3 regions of the Pseudarthrobacter defluvii genome follow, and region 3 is predicted to be linked to each of the others. Evidence: riboswitches for the same ligand, from Rfam matches in the RefSeq annotation. Region 3 holds a riboswitch; each other region holds the start of a gene.
The links. A riboswitch is a leader RNA that binds a small molecule or an ion and turns the genes downstream of it on or off. The one in region 3 is predicted to bind thiamine pyrophosphate.

Region 1 (6,478 bases), 1.4 Mb from region 3:
CTTGAGGACTTCCTGGCCCAGATGCAGCAGATCCGCAACATGGGCTCCATGAAGAAGATGCTCATGATGATGCCGGGCGCGCAGAACATCCGGCAGCAGCTGGAGCAGTTCGACGAGCGGGAGATCGACCGTGTCGAGGCGATTGTCCGGTCCATGACCCCGCACGAGCGGCTTGCCCCGAAGATCATCAACGGCTCGCGCCGCGCCCGCATCGCCCGTGGTTCGGGCGTCCACGTGTCCGAGGTCAACGGCCTGCTGGAGCGCTTTGCACAGGCCCAGAAGATGATGAAGAAGATGGCCCAGGGCGGCATGCCGGGAATGCCCGGGATGCCCGGCATGCCAGGAGCCGGCGGCGGTGCGCGGAAGAACGCCAAGAATGCGCCCAAGAAGAAGGCAAAGTCCGGCAACCCGGCCAAGGCGGCGCAGGAGCGCAAGGAAGCCGAAGCCCGCCGCGCCAATGCTGCCAAGGCACTGCCCACCGGGGCCGCCTTCGGCCAGCAAAGTGGCGAGTTCGATCCCTCCCAGCTGAACCTCCCCAAGGGCTTCGACAAGTTCCTGGGAAAGTAGCAGTTTCACGCAATCAGGAAGCGCCAGGGGCCGTCTTGACCGTTCAAGGCGACACCTGGCGCTTCTTCGTTGGGATGTCGGCACCGTGGAATAGGGTTGGGACATGTTCAAGCAGAGGGTAGTGTTCGTGCACGGCGCCGGAGCCTTTGGCGCCGCTGCATGGCCCCGCCAGCACGGCATGGCATTGGCCTACGACGCCCTGTTCCTCCGCCGGCATGGCTATGACGCCGTCGCGGAGCCCTTGGAGTCCTCCTTTGCGGAAGATGCCGCCATCATCCTGCGGTCGCTGGCCGACGATGGGCGCGGCGCCGCCGGCGGTCACGTGGTGGCCCACTCCCAAGGGGCCATCGCCGCCATGATCGCCGCTGTCGAACGCCCGGACCTGGTCTTTTCCTTGACCCTGGTGGAACCGGCGTGCCTCTCGCTGACCGCGGAACTGCCGGCCACAGCCGCCCACATCAGCCTGATGCAGCCCCTCTTCGACGTGCGCCACCAGCTCAGCGACGAAGACTTCCAGCGCGAATTCGTGCGGCGGGTCTACGCCACGGACCTCCAGCAGCCCGCCACGACGGAGGAGAAGCGGTCTGCCCGCAGGCTCCGGCTTCAGGCACCGTCGTGGGAAGCACCGCTCCACATCGTTCCCGGCGTACCCACGCTGGTGTTGACCGGGGGATGGGAACCGCTGTACGAGGAAATCGCCGGCTACCTGCGTGAGACCGGTGCCCTGCACCACGTTGCCGCGGGAGGGCACCGGCCCCAGGACTCGCCGGACGGCGACCGGGCCATCCGGCAGTTCATCGCCGGGGTCAGCCGAAGCCAGCCGGCCCGGGCGTCCTAGCTTTCCGCGGGAACCCGAGGCTCCGGCAGGTACACCTTGCCGCCCGCAGCCAGGAACTCCTCGCTCTTCTCCCGCATCCCCGACGCCACACCGGCGAGCGCCGCCTGGGCCTCCGCTGAGCCGAATTCGTCCCGGATGTCCTGGCTGATCCGCATGGAACAGAACTTCGGCCCGCACATGGAACAGAAATGTGCCGTCTTGGCAGGCTCCGCCGGCAGGGTCTCGTCGTGGAAGGCCTCGGCAGTGACGGGATCCAGGGACAGCGCGAACTGGTCGCGCCAGCGGAACTCGAAGCGGGCCTTGGACAGTGCGTCGTCCCGTTCGTGCGCCCCCGGATGGCCCTTGGCGAGGTCTGCCGCGTGAGCGGCGATCTTGTAGGTGATCACGCCGGTCTTCACGTCGTCCTTGTTGGGCAGGCCCAGGTGTTCCTTCGGGGTGACGTAGCAGAGCATTGCGGTCCCGTACCGGGCAATCTCGGTGGCACCGATGGCGGAGGTGATGTGGTCATAGCCGGGGGCAACGTCGGTCACCAGCGGCCCCAGTGTGTAGAACGGAGCGCCCTTGCACAGCTCCTGCTGCCGCTCCACGTTCTCGCGGACCAGGTGGAAGGGAACGTGGCCAGGTCCTTCCACCATCACCTGCACGTCGTACTCCCACGCCCGCTGCGTCAGCTCGGCGAGCGTGTCCAGCTCCGCGAACTGGGCGGCGTCGTTGGCGTCAGCCGTCGAACCGGGGCGGAGGCCGTCGCCCAGCGAGAAGGCGACGTCGTATTTGGCGAAGATTTCGCATAGCTCGTCGAAGTGCGTGTACAGGAAGTTCTCCCGGTGGTGGGCCAGGCACCAGCCGGCCATGATGGAGCCGCCGCGCGAGACGATGCCCGTCACCCGGTTGGCTGTCAGGGGAACGTAGCGCAGCAGCACGCCGGCGTGGATGGTCATGTAGTCCACACCCTGTTCGCACTGTTCGATCACGGTGTCCCGGAAGATTTCCCACGTCAGGGCGTTGGCCTCGCCGTTGACCTTTTCCAGCGCCTGGTAGATGGGCACGGTGCCGATGGGGACAGGGGAGTTGCGGATGATCCATTCCCTCGTGGTGTGGATGTCATCGCCGGTGGACAGATCCATCACAGTGTCGGCGCCCCACTGCGTGGCCCACTGCAGCTTGTCCACCTCCTCAGCGATCGAGCTGGTGACTGCCGAGTTGCCGATGTTGGCGTTGATCTTCACCAGGAACGCCTTGCCGATGATCATCGGCTCGGACTCCGGGTGGTTGATGTTGCTGGGGATAATCGCGCGGCCCGCCGCGAGCTCACTCCGCACCAGTTCCACATCGCAGTTTTCGCGCAGCGCCACGAAGCGCATCTCCTGGGTGATGATTCCCTGCCGGGCGTAGTGCATCTGCGTCACGGTGTGGCCGTCGACGGCGCGGCGGGGCACCGGCTGCCCACCCTGCCACTCCGCGGAGGCGGCACCGCGGCGGACAGCCGAGCGGCCGTCGTCGAGCAGGTTGCGCTGCCTGCCGGTGTACGGCTCGGTGTCCGCGCGTGCCGCGATCCACTCGGAGCGGAAGGGCTGAAGGCCGCGGACGGGGTCGCTGCCCGGTCCCGCCGTCCGGTAGGTCCGGAACGGTTTGTTGGGCCGGCCGTTGGGGGACGGCTCAAGGGAAATCTCCGTGACCGGCACCCGGATTCCGGCGCCGGCATCTTCAATGAAGGCCAACGAATGCGACTTCAGGGATTGGGTCACCTGGAGGGCTGACTGACCGTCCGCCGCTGCTTCGGCCTGGATTTGGGCAGGGTTCAACTGGGTATTTTGCGTACTCAAGGGAATACTCACTTCCTTCGCCGGCATTACCCGGACAGGTTCAACGGTCGCAGGCCGCGTCAGCCCGATCTCAGCCCCTGCAGGGGCACCCGTGTGGTCAGGAACGAAGCTACCACAGGCCGCTGGAACTGCCTTGTCACATTCCCGGGTGTAGCCTGTCCGGGCAGCGAAAGGAAGTCCTTATGCCAGAAGTCATTGAATTCCGCGGTCCGGTCCTTACCGGACCGGACAGCGTCCGGAACGGGCTTTGGTCCGTGGACGGGAGCCTCACCTTCACCCGGCCTGAGACGGAGCCGGGCAGGGTCCTTCATGGCTGGGTACTGCCGGGGTTCGTTGACGCGCACTGCCACATCGGGCTGGGCCCGGCCGGCCCCGTTGACGCCGCCACTGCTGAGGAGCAGGCGCTGGCCGACCTCAACGCCGGAACCCTGCTGGTCCGCGACGCCGGCTCGCCGGCCGATACCCGCTGGATGCAGGGCGGCCGGGACTTCCCCATACTGATCCGTGCCGGGCGCCACGTGGCGCGGACGCGCCGCTATTTGCGCGGCTTCGCTGAGGAGGTGGAGCCGGAGGGCCTCGTGGAGGCCGTCCGCAAGCAGGCGCGCGACGGCGACGGCTGGGTCAAGCTCGTAGGAGACTGGATTGACCGAAGCGCCGGCGACCTGGCGCCTTCCTTTCCCGCCGCCGTCGTACGGGATGCCGTCCAGGCAGCGCATGACGAAGGTGCGCGCGTGACAGCGCACTGTTTCGCCGAGGACACACTGGACCAGATGCTGGACGCGGACATCGACTGCATCGAGCACGCCACCGGGCTCCTGCCGCGGCACCTGCCCCGGTTTGCCGAACAGGGCGTGCCGATCGTGCCCACGCTGGTCAACATCGCCACCTTCCCGGACATCGCCGCACAGGCGGATGCAAAGTTCCCCCGGTACGCCGCCCACATGCGTGCCCTGTGGGAACGCCGGCTGGAACGCGTGGCGGAAGCCTACGCAGCTGGCGTGCGCATCTTCGCCGGCACCGACGCCGGCAGCGTGATCCGGCACGGCAGGATCGCGGACGAGATCCTGGCCCTGCACAGCGCCGGCCTGCCAATGGCAGCAGCACTGGATGCAGGTTGCTGGGCAGCCCGCGCGTGGCTGGGGTCAGACGGCCTGGCCGAAGGGGCGCGGGCCGATGTCGTGGTGTGCCGGGAAGACCCGCGGGCCGTACCGGAAACTATCAAGGGCCTGGAACACGTGGTGCTGGGAGGCCGCGTCGTCCGCTGACCGGAAGGGCCCGGGAACTTGGAATAAATTGAAGCTTCAAGTAATTTTAATATGTGACAGGCCGCCAACGGGACGGCCTCCAACACAAGGAGCCTTCAATGACCTCAGCAGCCACCAGCCGGGATCTGCTTCCTGCCGACCTCGCCATGGGCACTGTGATGCTCAAGGTGGGCGACATGAAGCTCATGACCGACTACTACCAGCGCGCATTGGGACTCGAGGTGGTGGCCGAACAGGACGGCGGGCTCTACCTTGGCCGCCTCGGCACTCCCTTGGTCCACCTGGCGCCGGCGCCCGGGCTGCACCTTCCCGGCAGGGGAGAGGCGGGCCTGTTCCACACGGCGCTGCTGTTCGAGGACCAGGCTTCCCTGGCCGCCACCGTCGCCACGGCCGCCCAGTATGAGCCGCGGTCCTTCACCGGCAGCGCCGACCATCTGGTGAGCGAGGCCTTCTACTTCACCGATCCCGAGGGCAACGGCATCGAGCTGTACTGGGACCGCCCGCGCAGCAACTGGTCCTGGAACGGGACGGACGTGGTCATGGACAGCCTTGCCCTGCCGCCGCAGCGGTACCTGGAGCAGTACCTCACAGAGCAGTCTTTGGAAGGCCAACGGCAGACGTCCGCGGGCGTTGGGCACGTGCACCTGCAGGTGGGCGACGTCCAGACTGCCCGGGACTTCTACGTAGGCACCCTCGGCTTCGAAAAGACGGCGGGCTGGCACGGGCAGGCGTTGTTCGTATCCGCCGGCCGCTACCACCACCACATGGCAATGAACGTCTGGAACAGCCGCGGTGCCGGGCCCCGCAAGGACACGCTGGGGCTCGGGGAAGTGCTGATCGAGGTTCCGTCAGGTGATGACGTCGGGGCGCTGGCCGACCGGCTCAAGGTTTCCGGAGTGGCCTCGCACCACACCGGTGCCGAGCTCCGCTTCGAGGACCCGTGGCGCAACAGGATCCGGGTCGCCGTCCGCTGAGCGGCGGCCTTGGCGGCCGTTTGCGCACAAGGGCGGCAGAAAAGGGCTCCGGCGTGCACCGGCAGCCGGGCAACTACTAGGCTGAACCCGTACGGCCGGGCTGCACCAGCGCCCGGCGCGCTGTTCCGCCAACGGAAGAAGGGCAACCGCCATGGGCTTCACCGAGATCTTTGTCGCCACCCATGACGCCGCGCTGAAACGCGCCGGCATCCTCGATGAAGGAAGCGGCTCCGCAGCGGCCCCCGGCCCTGCCGGCCAGGCAGTGCGGATCCAGGGAATCAGCGACTTCGAGGTCGAGCAGCTGGGTGACCTGGCGGGCACGGCCGTCCACGCAGGCGGGGCCGACTACGAGCTGACCATGGTGGATGTCTCCAGCGATTCGCTCCTCGCCGTTCCGGCGGCCATGGTCCGCGCCCTTGCGGACCTGCTCACGTACGAAACCGAAGGCGAAGGCAACGTCCTCGACGACGTGGCCGAACAGTGGGCCGGCCAGGAGGACATGCCGTTCGACGCCGGCCAGGCCCGGACCTATGTGCAGCAACTGGCACAGCTTGCCGCCGGCATCGACGATTCGGAGCGGACAGGCCTGTACGTCTGGTCCGCCTGAGCTGCCAAGTCGAAATAACGCCGTTCATCTGGCACAATAAACAGGTACTCGATCTGCGTGGCCCCTCTCTCCGCGTCCGGATCCTGTCCTTCGAACCCGCAAGTACGGCCCGCCCCACGGGTGCAGAAAGCCGGGTTCACCCCTTTTTCTGAAACAGGAGTGACCACAAAAGTGGCCGTAAAGATTCGCCTTAAGCGCTTCGGCAAGATGCGCGCCCCGTACTACCGCATCGTCGTCGCGGACTCACGCACCAAGCGTGATGGCCGCGCCATCGAGGAGATCGGCAAGTACCACCCCACCGAAGAGCCCTCATACATCGAGGTCAACTCCGAGCGTGCCCAGTACTGGCTGTCCGTCGGCGCCCAGCCGTCCGAGCAGGTTGCCGCGATCCTGAAGATCACCGG
Region 2 (6,478 bases), 1.5 Mb from region 3:
GCCGCCGCCGCGGGGACCAGGACCTTGAGCTGACGGGCGGCGGGGACGATGATCCCCCCAACACGGTGACGCGCGTCCGTGCCCCGCGGACTGTGAGCGAGGCTCCGGCCAGCAACCGCGTCACCAGTGTCAAGGGTTCCACCCGCCTGGAAGCCAAGAAACAGCGCCGTCGCGAGTCCCGTGACACGGGCCGCCGCCGCACGGTCATCACCGAGGCTGAGTTCCTGGCGCGCCGCGAGTCGGTGGACCGGCAGATGATCGTGCGCCAGCGCGACGACAGGATCCAGATCGCCGTCCTCGAAGACGGCGTGCTGGCCGAGCACTTCGTGTCCAAGACGCAGCAGGATTCGCTGATCGGCAACGTGTACCTGGGCAAGGTCCAGAACGTGCTGCCGTCCATGGAAGCGGCGTTCGTTGACATTGGGCGCGGCCGCAACGCGGTCCTGTACGCCGGCGAGGTCAACTGGGAAGCCGTGAACCTCGAGGGCAAGCAGCGCCGCATCGAGAACGCGCTGAAGTCCGGCGATACCGTCCTGGTCCAGGTCACCAAGGACCCCGTGGGCCATAAGGGCGCCCGCCTCACCAGCCAGATCTCGCTGCCCGGACGCTACCTGGTGTACGTACCCGGCGGATCCATGACCGGCATCTCGCGCAAGCTGCCCGACGTCGAACGGAACCGCCTCAAGCGCATCCTCAAGGACCGCCTGCCCGAGCACGCCGGCGTCATTGTCCGCACGGCCGCCGAGGGCGCTTCCGAGGAAGAGCTCACGCACGATATCAACCGGCTGCGGGCCCAGTGGGAAGGCATTGAAAGCCAGTCTGCCTCCACCAAGATCCTGGCCCCCGAACTGCTCTACGGCGAGCCGGACCTGACCATCAAGGTGGTCCGCGACGTCTTCAACGAGGACTTCTCCAAGCTCATCGTCTCCGGCGAGGAAGCATGGGACACCATCGAGGCCTACGTGACCTACGTGGCCCCGGACCTGGTGGGCCGCCTCGAAAAGTGGACCAAGGACCAGGACATCTTCTCCGCCTGGCGCATCGATGAGCAGATCCACAAGGCCCTCGAACGGAAGGTCTTCCTGCCCTCCGGCGGCTCCCTGGTGATCGACCGCACCGAGGCCATGACAGTAGTGGACGTCAACACCGGCAAGTTCACCGGCAGCGGCGGCAACCTCGAGGAAACCGTCACCAAGAACAACCTTGAAGCTGCCGAGGAAGTGGTGCGCCAGCTGCGGCTGCGCGATATCGGCGGCATCATCGTGATCGACTTCATCGACATGGTGCTCGAATCCAACCGCGACCTGGTGCTGCGCCGCCTGGTGGAATGCCTGGGCCGCGACCGCACCAAGCACCAGGTTGCCGAAGTGACCTCCCTCGGCCTGGTCCAGATGACCCGCAAGCGCATGGGCACCGGGCTGCTGGAGGTCTTCGGCGAACAGTGCGAGGCCTGCGCCGGCCGCGGCGTGGTGACCCACGACGATCCCGTGGAGCACCGCCGCGCCAACGTCGTTGCCGCCGAGCACCACCACGTCCAGCGCAGCGACAACCGGCCCGAAGCCCGGCCGGAAGCCCACCGCACCGAAGCCCACCGCACCGAAGGCCAGCGGACTGACAACAACCAGCCCGGCGCACGTTCGGAACGCAAGCGGCGGCGCGGACGCGGCGGCCAGCAGCCCGAAGCCGCACCGGTGCCTGCCGTCCAGGTCCACACTGTCCACCCGGAGCCCACGGACGCTGAGCGGCACGCCAAGGCAGAAGCCACCCGGCTTGCCCTGGCAAACATCGCCGCTGCTGCCCACGCCGCGCACTTGCACGACGACGAAGTGGCCGCAACCCGCCAGGTGCCGGCAGCCCCGCCTGCGGCGGCCGCTCCGGCAGAGGAGAAGCACGACGCCGATGCCCCCACGCGTCCCGCAGCTGTCCTGACGTTCGGCGGCGAGGAAGTCCCGCTTCCGTTCGTGGAGCATGCGGAGGAGCAGCAGCCCAAGCCCGCCCTCACCCTGGACCGGCTCGCTGAAGCGTTCGCCCACCTCGGCCAGCCGGCGTCGTCCATGGAGGACGCTCCAGCTAAGGCTGCCGAGACGCCGCAGGCACCTGAACAGCCGGCAACGGAACAGCCCGCGCCGGAACGGCAAGCCGAAACCGGGGGAGCGGAAGCCCGCCCCGCAATGGATGCTCCCGTCGAAAAGGACTATTCGGACCACACGCTGGAACAGTCGCGTCAGCGGAGGCCGCGGCGCCACCGGGGTGCCAGCCGTGCCCAGGGTGCCGCCAACGAGACCGCTGTCCAGCACCACGAAAACGTCCAGGCGACTGCCGGAGGCCATTCGCACGCAGCCAAGGCCCCGGAAACGGATAAGGCACAGGCCACGGCGGAACCGGGCAAGGCGGCAGAGGAACCCATCATCCTCGGCGTCGGCGTCCCGGCCTCGGAGCTGTAGCAAAGAAACATTCAGGAGTCCCCGCTTTGTGGACAGTTCCCCCGTAAATTACAGGGGGAACTGTCCATAGGGCGGGGACTCCTGCGTGCGGCCACCCTCCCCGCGCCTGCAGTCACCTTTCCTGCGGTCAGGCCCCAGCGGTTAGGCTGGGAACCGACACGGGGTGCCGCGCAGAAGGCCGGCTGAGATCCAGACCCGTTGAACCTGTCCGGCTAGTACCGGCGAAGGGATGTCTCTTGTCTTCCACCCTTTCCATGCCCCTGCCAGTTGCCTCCGGTGCATTCGCCGCGTTACCTGCGGGCCGTGACGTTCCCCGCGTGCTCTCCATCGCGGGCTCGGACCCGTCGGGCGGAGCGGGTATCCAGGCAGACCTCAAAAGCATCGCCGCGCACGGCGGTTACGGCATGGCCGCCATCACCGCCCTCACGGCCCAAAACACTAGGGGCGTACAGGCCGTGCACGTGCCTCCGGCCGCCTTCCTGGCCCAGCAATTGGATGCCGTCAGTGACGACATCAGCATCGACGCCGTCAAGATAGGCATGCTGGGTGACGGGGAAGTGATCCGCACTGTGCGCGGGTGGCTCGAAAAGGTGCGTCCCGCCGTCGTGGTTCTTGATCCGGTGATGGTTGCCACCAGCGGTGACCGGCTGCTGCAGGAGTCGGCAGAAGCCGCACTGCGGGAACTGCTGCCCCTTGCCCACCTCATCACCCCAAACCTGCCCGAGCTTGCCATGCTGGTGGGCGCGGCCCCCGCCGGGAACTGGGACGAGGCACTGGCCCAGGGCCGGGGCCTGGCCGACGCTACCGGGGCAACCGTGCTGGTCAAGGGCGGACACCTGGCAGGTTCGGACTGCCCGGACGCGCTGGTCAACACCGCGGGCCTGCTGGGACAGGACGTAGTGGAAGTCCCGGGCAACCGGATCTCCACCCGCAACAGTCACGGCACAGGCTGCTCCCTTTCCTCTGCCATGGCAACGGTGCAGGCCCGCCTGGGCGACTGGGAAGCGTCACTGCGGACGGTTAAGCCCTGGCTGGCGGGTGCCCTCGAGAACTCGGGTCTGCTGGAGGTGGGCCAGGGGAATGGACCCGTGCACCACTTCCACCACCTGCGGCCGGCACTGCAGGAAGGCGGCTTCGCGGCCCGGCTGTGGGCGGAAGCCCAACAGGACCTCGACGATATCTATGCGCTGGACTTCATCCGCGGCCTGGCCACCGGAGACCTGGCCGAGAAGGACTTTGCCTACTACCTGGCCCAGGACGCCCTTTACCTCAACGGGTACTCCCGCGTGCTGGCCCGCACCAGCGCCCTGGCCCCCTCGGAGGCCGAACAGCTGTTCTGGGCAGGATCGGCCCAACATTGCCTCGAGGTGGAAACGGAACTCCACCGCTCCTGGCTCAGCACCCGGCCAGCCCAGGGCGGCCTCGGCCCCGTCACAAAGGCCTACGTCGACCACCTCACCGCAGCTTCGGCGTCGGGCTCGTATGCTGTCCTGGCTGCCGCCGTCCTGCCCTGCTTCTGGCTCTATGCCGAGGTAGGGGAGAAGCTGCACGCCCAGTTCGTTGCCTCCGGTGAGCCGGACGCGCATGCCTACGCTGCCTGGCTCCGCACCTATGCCGACGAGGCCTTCGCCGAAGCCACCCGCCGGGCTGTTGCCATCGTGGATGAGGCGGGGCGGAAGGCCTCCGACCATGAAAGGGCAGCGATGGTCACCGCGTTCAAGCAGTCCTGCCGACTGGAAGTGGAATTTTTCGACGCGCCGAGGCTGCATGCCTGACTGCTGAGGGCAGCAGCGCCGCTATGATTGATCCGCATGGTTGCGGTGCTGCCCACCGGGTTTGTGGTTACTACCACAGCCGGGCCGCCGGAACCAGCCTCATTTGCGGCCGTGGACGGATTTAGCGTATTCTGGATCTTCGGTGCTTACGCCAACACTTGGGTTATGACCCTGGAGCAATTCGCTGTGCATAACAAGCGGACTTCTCCACCGGGACGGCTCACGGATTTCCCCGGGAAATCCACGGCGTTGAGGCACAGCGGGAACCCAGCCAATTTCTGAGCCGGGTGCCGCACGCAAATTTTGTAATAAACGTCGAGAGAAGTGAGTTCCCAAGTGGTGTACGCGATTGTCCGCGCAGGCGGCCGCCAAGAGAAGGTTTCCGTTGGAGACTTCGTTACCCTGAACCGCGTCGCCGGTGGAGCCGGCAGCACCATCGAGCTGCCCGCACTGCTCCTGGTTGACGGTGACAAGGTCACCTCCGCCGCCGCTGACCTGGCCAAGGTAACTGTTACGGCTGAAATCCTCCAGGACCTGCGTGGTCCTAAGATTGTCATCCAGAAGTACAAGAACAAGACCGGCTACAAGAAGCGCCAGGGTCACCGCCAGGAACTGACCAAGGTCAAGATCACCGGCATCAAGTAACCACCGGTTACTGTTCAGGTTTTCCAACAGATTCCCCAGAATTTTAAAGGCAGGCATTTCAGATGGCACATAAAAAGGGCGCGAGCTCCACTCGCAACGGCCGCGATTCCAACGCTCAGTACCTCGGCGTCAAGCGCTTCGGCGGCCAGGTAGTTTCCGCAGGCGAGATCATCGTCCGCCAGCGTGGCACCCACTTCCACCCGGGCGCCGGCGTTGGCCGTGGCGGCGACGACACCCTGTTCGCACTGACCCCGGGCGCCGTTGAATTCGGCACCCGCCGCGGTCGTCGCGTGGTCAACATCGTTGCTGCTGCAGCTGCAGAGTAACAACCAGTTCTGAAGCGGTGGAGCGGGCCTGTGGGTCCGCTCCACTGTTCTTTTAACCGCATTACAATCGATGTGGCGTTCCGGACGCCAGGTAAACAGCATTTGAGGAGATCCACGTGGCCAGCTTTGTAGACCGGGTAGTCCTGCACGTATCCGGCGGATCGGGCGGCCACGGATGCGTCTCCGTCCACCGCGAGAAGTTCAAGCCGCTCGGCGGGCCCGACGGCGGCAATGGCGGCAACGGCGGTGACGTGATCCTTCGCGTCGATCACCAGACCACCACACTCCTCGACTACCACCACGCACCCCACCGGCACGCCAGCAACGGTGGCCCCGGCATGGGTGACTGGCGCGGCGGCAAGAACGGCGAGACCCTGGTGCTGCCCGTGCCGGACGGCACCGTGGTCAAGACCAAGGACGGCACCCTGCTCGCCGACCTCGTCGGTGAAGGCGCCGAATACGTGGCGGCCGCCGGAGGCCTGGGCGGGCTCGGCAACGCCGCCCTCTCATCCCAAAAGCGCCGCGCCCCTGGCTTCGCACTGCTGGGCCTCGAGGGCGACTCCCGCGACGTCGTGCTGGAACTGAAATCCATCGCGGATATCGCACTGGTGGGCTTCCCGTCCGCGGGCAAGTCCAGCCTCATCGCAGCGATGTCCGCCGCTCGCCCCAAGATTGCCGATTACCCGTTCACCACCCTGGTTCCCAACCTCGGCGTGGTGCAGGCCGGCGACGTCCGGTTCACCATCGCCGATGTTCCCGGCCTCATCGAAGGCGCCAGCGAGGGACGCGGCCTGGGCCACAACTTCCTGCGCCACGTTGAGCGCTGCGCTGCCCTGGTGCACGTGCTGGACTGCGGCACCCTGGAATCGGACCGGGACCCGCTCTCCGACCTCGCCATCATCGAGGGAGAGCTGGAGAAGTACGCCGTCGACATGAGCTATGCCGGCCAGGATGGCGAAGTCGTCCCCCTGAACCACCGTCCCCGCCTGGTTGCCCTGAACAAGGTGGACCTGCCGGACGGCAAGGACATGGCGGAGTTTGTGCGCCCGGAACTCGAATCGCGCGGTTACCGCGTCTTCGAAGTCTCCGCCACCAGCCACGAGGGACTGCGCCAGCTCGGGTTCGCCATGGCCGAGATTGTCCAGGCTGCGCGGGAGGCCGTAGCTGCCGCCCCGCCCAAGGTCCAGCCGACCGTGCTGCGCCCGCGCGCTGTCAATGAAGCAGGGTTCAAGATCCGCCGCGAAGAGAAGAACCTGGAGCCGCTGTTCCGCGTGCTGGGCGAAAAGCC
Region 3 (6,478 bases):
CAGCAGGGACAGGGTGAGCCCGGCCAGGGGAAACAGCAGCAGCTCAAAGACCAGTGCCACGGAGGCCGAAACCCAGTCGATGGACAGGGCAAGGACGGCCGTGATGAGCAGGACCGCCGCGAATTTGCTGAGTGGATTGGCGCGGGTCAGGAGCGCGCGGTTGCCGCTGAGGGTGAGTTGCTGCCTCATGGCGCCACCGCTTCCGCAGCGGCCATGCGCAGCTCCTCGCCGCCCAGCGCCTCCGTGAATTCGGCGTCGTGGGTCACGGAAACCACCGCCGTTCCGGCGTCAAGCAGCTCGGACAGGAACGAGGCCAGCTCGGCCCAGGTGTTGGCATCCTGCCCGAAGGTGGGCTCGTCAAGGACAAGGACCTGGGGGCTGGCGGCAAGGACGGTGGCCACGGACAGCCGCCGCTTTTCACCCCCGGAGAGCGTGTAAGGGTTGGCGTCCACCAGTTGGGTGAGCCGCAGCCTCTCCAGCAGCTCGTCAACCCGGCCCTCCCCGTGGCCCAGGTGCCGGGGACCAAAGCGCAGCTCATCCAGCACCTTGCCGGTCACGAACTGGTGCTCAGGCTCCTGGAACACCGTCCCCACGCGCGAAATCAACTGCTCGGCCTTCCACCGGACCGGGTCGATGCCCGCACCGCGGCTCAGGTCCAGGGTGGCGGACACCTTTCCGGACACCGGCTCCAGGAGGCCGGCGAGGGTCAGCGCGAACGTGGACTTGCCGGCGCCGTTGGGACCGGTGATGGCCAGCGCCTGCCCGGCGCGGACCTGGGCGGCTACACCTTCCTGGACGGGGACGGGCGGGATTTTGCGGAAGCCATGGCGGCGGGAACGTTCGCGGGAGACGCCCAGCTGTTCGGCGGCCAGCAGGAGGTTGCCCGTTCCCGGCGCCGGCACCGCAGCCCGGGCCCGGGTGGCCGGGACGTACCCGGGGACCCATACCCCTGCGGTGGCGAGCATGGTCCGTGCCTCGCTGAGTACCCGGTCCGGCGGCCCGTCCAGGAGCACGGCGGGCTCGCTGGACGAGCCCGGCTGCAGGACCACGATCCGGTCCACCAAGTCCTTCCACACGGACACGCGGTGCTCCACCACCACCAGCGTGGCCCCCGTCTTGTCCAGGCAGCGCGCCACGGCGTCGCGGACTTCCAGCACCCCGTCCGGGTCCAGGTTGGCGGTGGGCTCGTCCAGCAGGATCAGCCCCGGCCGCATGGCCAGGATCCCCGCCAGCGCCAGGCGCTGCTTTTGCCCGCCGGACAGGGCCGACGTCGGGTGGTCCAGCGGGAGGTGGGACAGTCCGACGTCGGCAAGCGCCTCGTGCACGCGCGCCCAGATGGCATCCCGCGGCACGGCAAGGTTCTCGGCGCCGAAGGCGACGTCGTCCCCCACGCGCGAAAGGACCACCTGCGTCTCCGGGTCCTGCTGCATCAGGCCGGCGCGGCCACGCTGGGAGCGGGGCACGGCACCGTCAACCAGCAGCGAACCCGACTCGTCGGCGTCGCCTGCCTCGCCGTCGTCGTTGATGTCTCCCAGCACGCCGGCGAGGGCATGGAGGAGCGTCGACTTTCCGGCGCCCGAGGGGCCAAGCAGCAGCACCCGCTCGCCGGGGCGGATGTCCAGGTCAAGGGCATGGACGGCGGGCTTGGCCCTGCCGGCGTGCCGCCAGCCCCAGCCGCGGGCGGTGACGGCGGCTGGGCGGACGGGGCCGCCGGCGCCCTGGGAGGGTGCCATCAGGAGAAGACTGGCTCCGTGGCAGCCTTGCGGGAGGCGAAGGAGCTCAGGACGCCGGTGCGGGCCAGGCCGCGGGTGGCGAGCCAGGCCAGGGCACCTGCCAGGACTGCCCCGGAAATGGTGGTGAGGACGATGTAGGCGAACTTGTCCGCGCCCGAGTAGGCGATGTTCCAGCCCCACGGCGCAAAGGAGTCATTCAGGCCGCAGAAGAATCCGGCCGCGGCGCCGGCGAGCAGCGATACGGGCAGGTTGAACTTGCGGTACACGAAGATTGCGAAGATGATTTCCGCGCCGAGGCCCTGGATGAAGCCCGAGAAGAGGACCGAGGCGCCGTACTGGGAGCCCATGAGCAGTTCCCCGGTGGCGGCCACGGTTTCGCAGAACAGGGCGGCGCCGGGCTTGCGGATGATGAGCATGCCCAGCACGCCCGGGATCATCCATCCGCCGGCCAGCAGCCCGGTGAGGGGTGGGTAGGCGGCGTTCATGGGGGCCGACAGCGCTGCCGCGCCCTGGTCCCACGCCCAGAAGATGACGCCGCCGGCGATGGCCACCAGCGCAGCCACCACGATGTCCACGACGCGCCAGGACCTGCTGGTGGTCTTCTTGATTGCTGCAGTGCTCATGTGATCCTCCTGGGAAACAGGAGGGGAAAGTGGACCCGGCTGACGGCCCGTTGCCGTGCAGCCGCGACACTTTGAGAACTCGACTCCCTTGCGCCGGTACTAACCGGATCAGGTTCGAGGGTCTGCGGCTGTCCGCACTCTCAGCGCCCACCTGCGGTGCCCGGCTTGTGCCAGGATGCCCGACGGCGGCGCTCCCCTGTCGTTTTTAGTGTTGCTTTTTGGTTTGGGTAAGGCTTGTGATTGCCCTTCCGGGCGTGCTCCAGTTTACACCGGCCGGCGCAGGATTGAGGGCTGCGGGCGCCAAGCGGACCGGATGTGACCGGCCGCTTTGTGATGGCGTGACGCCTGGAGGTCAGTGCGCTTAGCTTTTATTAGTAATCATGCTTACTATGTTGTCTCCCGGGTTTCGAGGAGGACGGGCATGGGACTCACCATGGGCGGCCCCCCGTTCGTTCCCGTCAGCAGTGCGGCAGACCAAGGAGCACCATGAGAATCCCGGAACCCAGAGGACCCGTCAGCAGCGCACTGTTCCAGGTCCTGGCGCAGGCTCCGGACACCGCCGGGCCGGGCCTGGACGGGCTGTACTCCCTGGTGGTGCGGCAGCTGGCCGGGTCCGGCGACATCATCTCCGACGAGGACATCCAACTTTCGCTTTTCTGCCTTTACGAACTCCATTACTCCGGCCTGGACGGCGTTTCAGACCTCTGGGAATGGGAGCCGGCGCTGATCAGCGTCCGGCGGTTGATCGAGGAACCCTTCGAAGCGGCACTGCGCGCTGCCGCGTACCAAACCGCCGGGAACTTCGAACTGCCCGGCGGGGTTGCCATGACCAGCGACGCGGTTGCCGACGTCCTCTTTGGCCTGGCCGCCACGGATACCGGTCCCAGCGTGTCCCGCTACGTGGCCAGGAAAGCCACACTGGACCAGCTCAAAGAGTTCCTGGTCCACAAGTCCATGTACCAACTGAAGGAAGCCGATCCGCACACATGGGCCATTCCGCGGCTCAGCGGCCGGCCGAAGGCGGCCCTGGTGGAAATCCAGGCGGACGAATACGGCGGCGGCCGGCCTGAGCGGATGCACAGCGCGCTGTTTGCCCGGACCATGCGCGGCCTGGGCCTGGACGACAGCTACGGCGCCTACGTGGACGCCGTACCGGCGGTCTCCCTGGCTTCGGTCAACCTCATGTCGCTCTGCGGCCTGAACCGGCGGCTCCGCGGTGCCATCACCGGGCACCTGGCAATCTACGAAATGACGTCCTCCCAGCCCAACCGCTTCTACGGCAACGGATTCCGCCGGCACGGCTTCGGCCCGGAAATCACGCACTACTTTGACGAGCACGTGGAGGCCGACGCCGTCCACGAACAGATCGCCGGACGCGACCTCGCCGGCGGCCTGGTGGAAGCTGAACCCCAACTGCTGGCCGACGTCCTGTTCGGGGCCACGGCCGTCATGGCCATCGACAGCCGCCTTTCCGCCCACCTGATGTCGTCCTGGGAAGCCGGGCAGACTTCACTCCGGGCGGCCGTGCCGGCGGCAGCGTGACAGGCGCCGCCGCGGCAGGGCCAGGGCGTCCCGGGCCGGCCAGAAACAACAACGATGGATGCGGTGCAGGCATGAGCCTGGAACAGCAGGGAACAGGAGCCGACATGGACCAGGTACACGAGGAGCAGGAACCTGCCGCGAGCTCGATCGTGGTTTGCCCGGACGGGCCACTCATTGTCCGGGGCGAATTTGAGATCGTCACCCCATCCGGCGGTGCCGTGCCCCGGGAGCGGAAAACGGTGGCCTTGTGCCGGTGCGGGGCGTCCGCCATCAAGCCCTACTGCGACGGCACGCACAAGATGATCAAGTTCCGCACCGAGCCCCAGGCCACCTAGCCAGCCGGCGGGCTAGCCAGTTCAACAAGCCCCGCCGGCCGGCCACGCCCTTGCCCCGACTCTTGCCGGGACCGCGACGGGTGTACGGCTAGGCTGGAGGCAGTCCGTTTTCCGTCCGCAAGGAGTATTAGGAATGAACCTTCTCATCAAGCTGCTCGGGACCGGGGTGAGCCTCGGCGCAGGCCTGGCCGGCACCAAGCTGGTCAACACCATCTGGGAAAAGACCACCGGACAGAAGCCGCCCACCGGCAAGCACGAGGATGTCCCCACCAGCCTACGTTCGGCGTTGACCTTTGCACTGATCTCGGCATCGGTCAGCGCCATCATCCAGGTCCTGGCAAACCGCGGCACCCAGCGCGCCATTGCCCGGTTCGCCAAGACCCAGGACATCGTCTAGCTCTTCCTTAGCGTTGCCGGCCGTCGTCGGGGCTGTCCTTCCGGGCAGCCTCGGCGGCGGCTTTTTGCACCACGGCCTCCAGCTCATCGGCGGTGAGCAGCTCCCGGTGCAGGTGCTTGGTCCGGTAGCCCGCGCGGCCCACCATGTGCGCGGATACGGGCACCGTCAGCAGCTGGAAGATCCAGGCCACCACCAGCACCGGCCACACCCACCATGTCCGCATCTGCAGCCCAATCGCGGCCAGCAGCAGGAACAGGCCCAGGACCTGCGGCTTGGTGGCCGCGTGCATGCGGCTCAGCAGGTCCGGGAAACGGAGCAGGCCGATCGCGGCGCCCAGGGACATGAGCGCCCCCACCACCATGAACACGGCCGACACAAGGTCGATCCAGGCGTCAGGGCCCGAAAAGTCAGGATTCATCAGGCTTCACCCTCCGGTCCGCCACGAACCTGGCCACCGTCACGGACCCGATGAAGCCGATGACGGAGATGGCCACCACCAGCATCAGGTTGTTCAGGTGCCGGTTCACGGCCATGTCGATGCACAGCGCCCCGCCCAGGATGGCCAGCAGCACGTCGGTGGCGAGCACCCGGTCCAGCAGCGAAGGTCCGCGGGCGATCCGGATGATGGCTGCGGCCGCGGCCAGCGAAAAGATGACGGCTGTAACAGCCAGGACTACGTTCATCATGCGGCGGCCTCCATGCGGACGGCTTCAAGTTCTTCCCGGCTGCCCATGATGCGGATCAGGCCGGCCTCAATGGACCGCACCTCGTTCCGCAGGCCCTCCACGTCTTCCGGGGAAGTGATGTTCAGTGCGTGCAGGTAGAGGGTGGAGGTGGAGCGGTCCACCTCCACCACCAGCGACCCCGGGATGAGGGAAATGACATGCCCGGTGGCGGTGACGATCAGGTCCTGGTGGCTGCGCAGCCGTACGGCGACGACGGCGTTGGTCACCTTGGACCCGCGGACCGTTGCGAGGTAGAGCACCTGGCCGCTGGCCACCACCACCTTCCACAGGAACACCAGGGCAAAGGGCACGGCGTAAAGGATGTTGAACCGGCCGCTGAGCTCCACGGGCGGAAGGTAGAAGAGCCGGGCCACGCCTACGGCCAGCAGGGCACCGAACAGGAGGTTGCCGGGGCTGAAATCCTGCCAGAGGGCACCCCATACAATTACCAGCCAAACCAGGAGCGGCAGTTCCTGGCGCAGGGAAATGCGTTTGCGGCTCATCGCGCTCCTCCCCCGGTGCTTGCGCTTGTCCCGCCCATGGCTCCCGGTACGGCGGTGCCCTCTCCCAGGACCGCGTGGATGTATGGGGTGCGGTCGAGCATGTCCCGGGCTGCCCGGTCCGAAAGACTGAACAGCGGCCCGGCGAACACGGTCAGGGCGACACCCAGGACCACCAGGCCCGCCGTGGAACCCACCATGGTGCGCGGCAGGAGCGTCACCGTGTTGTTGACCTTGGCCCCGGGGCCGGACACCCTCGCCGCGGGACTGGCAAGGAGCACCGGATCCGGATGCTCGGCGTCGGTGGGGCGGCGCCAGAAGGCGCGGTTCCAGACCCTGGCGATGGCCAGCAGCGTCAGCAGGCTGGTGACCACCCCGCCGATCACCAGCGCGTAGGCCAGCGGCGTGCCCAATTCAATGCCCGCCTGCAGCAGCCCCACCTTGCCAAGGAAGCCTGAGAACGGCGGGATCCCGGCCAGGTTCATGCCGGGGATGAAGAACAGCAGGGCCAGCATGGGCGACAGCTTGGCCAGGCCGCCCAGCCGGTCCACGGAGGAACTGCCGCCACGGCGTTCAATGAGCCCCGTCACCAGGAAGAGGCTGGTCTGGATGGTGATGTGGTG

Region 1: linked by a shared signal. The riboswitch ahead of thiC (phosphomethylpyrimidine synthase ThiC) and the one ahead of JCQ34_RS17885 (ECF transporter S component) in region 3 are both predicted to bind thiamine pyrophosphate.
Region 2: linked by a shared signal. The riboswitch ahead of thiD (bifunctional hydroxymethylpyrimidine kinase/phosphomethylpyrimidine kinase) and the one ahead of JCQ34_RS17885 (ECF transporter S component) in region 3 are both predicted to bind thiamine pyrophosphate.

The regions. Positions count from the first base shown of each region.
Region 1 is NZ_CP066362.1:2,413,943-2,420,420, reverse strand. Features, by position in the region: gene ffh (signal recognition particle protein) at 1-567, shown strand, start outside; gene JCQ34_RS11215 (alpha/beta hydrolase) at 671-1,405, shown strand; gene thiC (phosphomethylpyrimidine synthase ThiC) at 1,402-3,228, opposite strand; TPP riboswitch at 3,224-3,331, opposite strand; gene JCQ34_RS11205 (amidohydrolase family protein) at 3,411-4,493, shown strand; gene JCQ34_RS11200 (VOC family protein) at 4,592-5,467, shown strand; gene JCQ34_RS11195 (hypothetical protein) at 5,619-6,074, shown strand; gene rpsP (30S ribosomal protein S16) at 6,246-6,478, shown strand, end outside.
Region 2 is NZ_CP066362.1:2,325,774-2,332,251, reverse strand. Features, by position in the region: gene JCQ34_RS10770 (Rne/Rng family ribonuclease) at 1-2,444, shown strand, start outside; TPP riboswitch at 2,594-2,691, shown strand; gene thiD (bifunctional hydroxymethylpyrimidine kinase/phosphomethylpyrimidine kinase) at 2,699-4,219, shown strand; gene rplU (50S ribosomal protein L21) at 4,556-4,864, shown strand; gene rpmA (50S ribosomal protein L27) at 4,927-5,190, shown strand; gene obgE (GTPase ObgE) at 5,307-6,478, shown strand, end outside.
Region 3 is NZ_CP066362.1:3,834,798-3,841,275, forward strand. Features, by position in the region: gene JCQ34_RS17875 (energy-coupling factor transporter transmembrane component T family protein) at 1-189, opposite strand, end outside; gene JCQ34_RS17880 (ABC transporter ATP-binding protein) at 186-1,733, opposite strand; gene JCQ34_RS17885 (ECF transporter S component) at 1,733-2,356, opposite strand; TPP riboswitch at 2,424-2,564, opposite strand; gene JCQ34_RS17890 (iron-containing redox enzyme family protein) at 2,843-3,898, shown strand; gene JCQ34_RS17895 (CDGSH iron-sulfur domain-containing protein) at 3,970-4,233, shown strand; gene JCQ34_RS17900 (DUF4235 domain-containing protein) at 4,367-4,630, shown strand; gene mnhG (monovalent cation/H(+) antiporter subunit G) at 4,638-5,048, opposite strand; gene JCQ34_RS17910 (monovalent cation/H+ antiporter complex subunit F) at 5,038-5,316, opposite strand; gene JCQ34_RS17915 (Na+/H+ antiporter subunit E) at 5,313-5,858, opposite strand; gene JCQ34_RS17920 (Na+/H+ antiporter subunit D) at 5,855-6,478, opposite strand, start outside.